DNA from 2 places in the Bradyrhizobium sp. CB2312 genome. Region 1 is predicted to be linked to the other one. Evidence: riboswitches for the same ligand, from Rfam matches in the RefSeq annotation. Region 1 holds a riboswitch; the other holds the start of a gene.
What was found. A riboswitch is a leader RNA that binds a small molecule or an ion and turns the genes downstream of it on or off. The one in region 1 is predicted to bind ZMP and ZTP.
Positions count from the first base shown of each region.

Region 1 (2,392 bases):
GCTTTCGCCTCCCGCCGGGGCCGAGGAACGCGTCGTCAACTTCTACAATTGGTCCAACTACATGGCGCCGGATGTCCTTGAGGCCTTCACCAAGGAGACCGGCATCAAGGTGGTCTACGACACCTTCGACGCCAACGAGACGCTGGAGACGCGCCTGATGGCCGGCAAGTCCGGCTATGACGTCGTGGTGCCCACGGCCTATTTCCTGCAGCGCCAGATCAAGGCCAACATCTTCCAGAAGCTCGACAAGTCGAAGCTGCCGAACCTCGCCAACGCCTGGCCGATGGTGACCAGGCATCTTGCGACCTACGATCCCGGCAACGACTTCGCTGCGAACTATATGTGGGGTACGACGGGCATCGGCTACAACGTCGCCAAGGTGAAGCAGATCCTCGGCCCCGACGCGAAGATCGACAGCTGGGACATCGTCTTCAAGCCGGAGAACCTCGCGAAATTCAAAGACTGCGGCGTGCACATGCTGGACTCCGCCGACGACATCTTTCCGGCGGCGCTGAACTATCTCGGGCTCGATCCGAACTCGACCAAGCAGGCCGACCTCGAGAAGGCCGCAGACGTCGTCGCCAAGGTCCGCCCGTCGGTGCGCAAGTTTCACTCGTCGGAATATTTGAGCGCGCTTGCCACCGGCGAGATCTGCTTCGTGGTCGGCTGGTCCGGCGACATCATGCAGGCCCGCGCCCGCGCGGCGGAGGCCAAGAGCGGCATCGAGATCGGCTACACCATTCCGAAGGAGGGCGCGCAGATGTTCTTCGACAATCTCGCGATTCCCGCGGATGCCAAGAACGTCAAGGAGGCCTACGAGCTGATCAACTATCTCTACCGCCCGGATGTCGCCGCCAAGAACTCGGACTTCCTGTCCTACGCGAGCGGCAACCTCGCCAGCCAGAAGCTGGTCGATCCAAAGATCCTGAACGACAAGAACATCTATCCGGACGAGGCGACGCTTGCAAAACTGTTCGTCATCACGGCGCGCGAGCCGGCCACCCAGCGCATCATCAACCGGCTCTGGACCAAGGTGAAGACGGGGCGGTAGGCGCTCCGGGATCACTCTCAAAACCAAATCCTGCAAAACAACCCCATGCACAGTAGAACTGCGACCGGCGGCGTTGCCGGCGGTGGCAGTGCTTAAGTTGCGGTGCGATCTGGTCTAATCGATGCGCGGGCGCAAGGACGTGAGGCAGCTCCCGAGCGGCGAGAAATCAACCGCTGGGCGCGCCTGACGTCATCAGGCTCCGGTCGTTTGACTCGTCGGGCAAAACAGGAGCAGAAGAGTATCCTGCCGCCTCCCGAGCAGGAACGATGTTCATTGTGGGCATTGCGGAAAGCTGATATCGTTTAGACCTCGCGTGACTGGCGACGTCGGATGGAGCACCATCGGGAAGCGCGGGGCAATTGCCGCTCGCCTGGGCGATTTGGGGAAACCCCGAATCAAAATGCTTCATCCGGAGCTGCCCATGCTGACGTCGATCAAAATCACCGGACTTCAGACTTACGGCTATCACGGCCTGTTCGAGGAAGAGCGAACGCTCGGACAGAAATTCAGTTTCGATATTTCCGCCGATCTGCAAGAGGTCCGGACGCACCTCAGTGACGATCTGGATTCTTCAGTGAGATACGACGCCGTCGTTGATGAAGCCGTGCAAATTGCTGGGTCAGGCAAGTTCCAGACTCTGGAGGCTCTGGGCGAGACGATCGCTGCAGGTCTGCTGCGGCGCTTCATCAGGATGGATAGCGTGACAGTCGCCGTTGCGAAATCCAGTCCGCCGATTGCTCATGCGATAGACCAGGTCGGCGTCCAGGTCAGCCTTCGACGCGCCGACCTCGCATTATGCCAGGGCGAGATCGCCGGCGCCTGACACCCTCCAATGTCTTGGAAATGACTTCTGGGCTCATGATCTCGGGAGGGATGCGCATGGCGGCGCCAACACATATGGAGCCAAATTGGACAATTCGGCCGTTCCGGCCTGGTGACGCGCTAGCGGTCCGGCGGCTCATCGAATCCGTCTGGCGCGAGCATTTTCACGAACACCCGGACGCCTTCGTCCGGGACTTCATTTATTCGCGCCTGTCGGACGTCGACAACGCGGACACGGTCTACGCCGATCGAGCTCTCTTTTTGTGCGCGATTGCCGAAGGCGCAATCATCGGCACCGGCGCAATCAAGGGTTTCAACGATCGGGAGTGCGAAATGGTTCGCATGTTTGTCGCCCCAATCTACCGAGGCCGCGGCATCGCGCGGACGATCGCCGATGGCCTCATCAGCTTTGCCGGGAATGCGGGATACGATCGTATACGCTTGTCCAGCAACAACGCGCTGACGGCCTCGCATCGGCTTTACGAAAGGATGGGCTTCCAGCTCACGGCCTCATGGGAC
Region 1 covers NZ_CP121668.1:6,154,108-6,156,499, reverse strand. Annotated here, with positions in the region: gene QA642_RS30250 (polyamine ABC transporter substrate-binding protein) at 1-1,051, shown strand, start outside; ZMP/ZTP riboswitch at 1,355-1,434, shown strand; gene folB (dihydroneopterin aldolase) at 1,473-1,874, shown strand; gene QA642_RS30240 (GNAT family N-acetyltransferase) at 1,931-2,392, shown strand, end outside.

Region 2 (2,392 bases), 3.9 Mb from region 1:
AACCCGGGCGCGCTGATCGAGCTCTTGATCGACCTGTTGCCGCTGCGGCAGACTTTCGCCGCGCGCAACATTGCGCCGCCGCCGGCGCTGCTCAATGCGATCGACCGCATGATGCCGATGCTGCGCTTCTTCCGCCACGGCGACGGCAATTTCGCGCTGTTCAACGGCATGAGCGCGACGCCCTCGGACCTGCTCGCGACACTGCTCGCCTATGACGACACCCACGGCGCGCCGATGGCGAACATGCCGCACACCGGCTTCCAGCGCCTCGATGCCGGCCAGACCACTGTGATCATCGACACCGGCCCGCCGCCGCCGGCCGGCGTCAGCCACGACGCCCACGCCGGCTGCCTGTCGTTCGAATTGTCCTCCGGCATCAGCCGCATCGTCACCAATTGCGGCATGCCGACTACGGGCCGTGACAATTGGCGACCGTTCGCGCGCGGCACCGCGGCGCATTCGACGCTGACCTATCACGACACGTCCTCATGCCAGTTCGTCGAGATGTCGGCGATGAAGCGGCTGCTGCACGGCTCGCCCGTCACCAGCGGGCCGGTCGAGGTCGAGAGCTATCGCGAGGTGGTGCAGAACGGCACGCTGCTGACGACCTCGCATGACGGCTATCTCTCTAAATTCGGCGCGATCCATCGCCGCGTGCTGATGATCGCCAATGACGGCGCGCGCATCGACGGCGAGGACACGCTGTCGCCGCCGCAGGGCGGGCGCTTCAAGGGCGCGGACGCCGATTTCGCGCTGCGCTTCCATCTGCATCCGGCCGTCAAGGCGAGCCGGCTATCGGATGCGCGCGGCGTCATGCTGGTGCTGCCGAACCGCGACGTCTGGACCTTTGAGGCATTGGACGACAAGGTCGATCTCGAAGACAGCGTGTTCCTGGCCGGCAATGACGGCCCCCGCCGCACCGCCCAGATCGTGATCCGCCAGGACGCGCGGCAAGCGCCCTCGATCCGTTGGAGCTTTGTCCGCTCCACCGCCTCGCCGACGGTCACCAATGCCCGCCGCAACGCTCGCCGGGAGCCGGAACTTCCGCTGTAAACCGGCGCGATCCGGTCCTATCCAAAGCGTTTTCGAGCGAAGTGGATACCGGTTCGCGTAAAGAAAACGCGTCAAAACAAGAACGTAGAGCCCCGTTCCGATTCCATCGGAACGGAAATGGCTCTACCCGTTGAGACACGCGCCAAAAGCTGCTATCGAGCCCTCGCTCGCGCGACTGGCGACCTTGGATGGAGCACCATCGGGAAGCGCGACACATATCTGCCGCGCGCCTGGGCATAGACACTCCCTGAACAGAGGATCTTGCTCATGACTGACCATCCCCGCCGCGTCACCCGCGCCCTTCTCTCCGTTTCCGACAAGACCGGCCTGATCGAGTTCGCCAAAGCGCTTGCCGCGCACGATGTCGAGCTGGTCTCGACCGGCGGCACTGCGAAAGCGATCGCCGCGGCCGGCCTCAAGGTGAAGGACGTCGCCGACCTCACCGGCTTCCCCGAGATGATGGACGGCCGCGTCAAGACGCTGCATCCGAAGGTGCATGGCGGCCTGCTCGCGATCCGCGACAACAAGGAGCATGCGGAGGCGATGAAGGCGCATGGCATCGCGCCGATCGACCTGCTCGTCGTCAATCTCTATCCGTTCGAGGCCACCGTCGAGAAGGGTGCGGGCTTCGAGGATTGCATCGAGAACATCGACATCGGCGGCCCCGCGATGATCCGCGCCGCGGCCAAGAACCATGACGACGTCGCCGTCGTGGTCGAGGCCGACGACTACAAGGCTGTGCTCGACGAGCTCGCCGCCAACAAGGGCGCGACCACGCTGAAGCTGCGCCGGCGGCTGGCCGCAAAGGCCTATGCGCGCACCGCGGCCTATGACGCTGCGATCTCGAACTGGTTCAACCGCCAGCTCGAGATCGACGCACCCGACTTCCGCGCCTTCGGCGGCAGACTGATCCAGTCGCTGCGCTATGGCGAGAACCCGCACCAGACCGCCGCGTTCTATGCCACGCCGGACAAGCGCCCGGGCGTGTCGACCGCGCGGCAGCTGCAGGGCAAGGAGCTCTCCTACAACAACATCAACGACACCGATGCGGCTTATGAATGCATCGGCGAGTTCGACGCCAAGCGCACCGCGGCCTGCGTCATCGTCAAGCACGCCAATCCTTGCGGCGTCGCCGAAGGCGCGAATCTCGTCGAGGCCTATCGCAGGGCGCTGGCCTGCGATTCCACCTCGGCGTTCGGCGGCATCATCGCGATGAACCGTCCGCTCGACGCCGACACCGCGCGTGAGATCACGAAGATCTTCACCGAGGTGATCATCGCGCCCGATGCGAGCGAGGAGGCGATCGCCATCATCGGCGGGAAGAAGAACCTGCGCCTGC
Region 2 covers NZ_CP121668.1:266,833-269,224, reverse strand. Annotated here, with positions in the region: gene QA642_RS01290 (heparinase II/III family protein) at 1-1,053, shown strand, start outside; ZMP/ZTP riboswitch at 1,215-1,296, shown strand; gene purH (bifunctional phosphoribosylaminoimidazolecarboxamide formyltransferase/IMP cyclohydrolase) at 1,321-2,392, shown strand, end outside.
Region 2: linked by a shared signal. The riboswitch ahead of purH (bifunctional phosphoribosylaminoimidazolecarboxamide formyltransferase/IMP cyclohydrolase) and the one ahead of folB (dihydroneopterin aldolase) in region 1 are both predicted to bind ZMP and ZTP.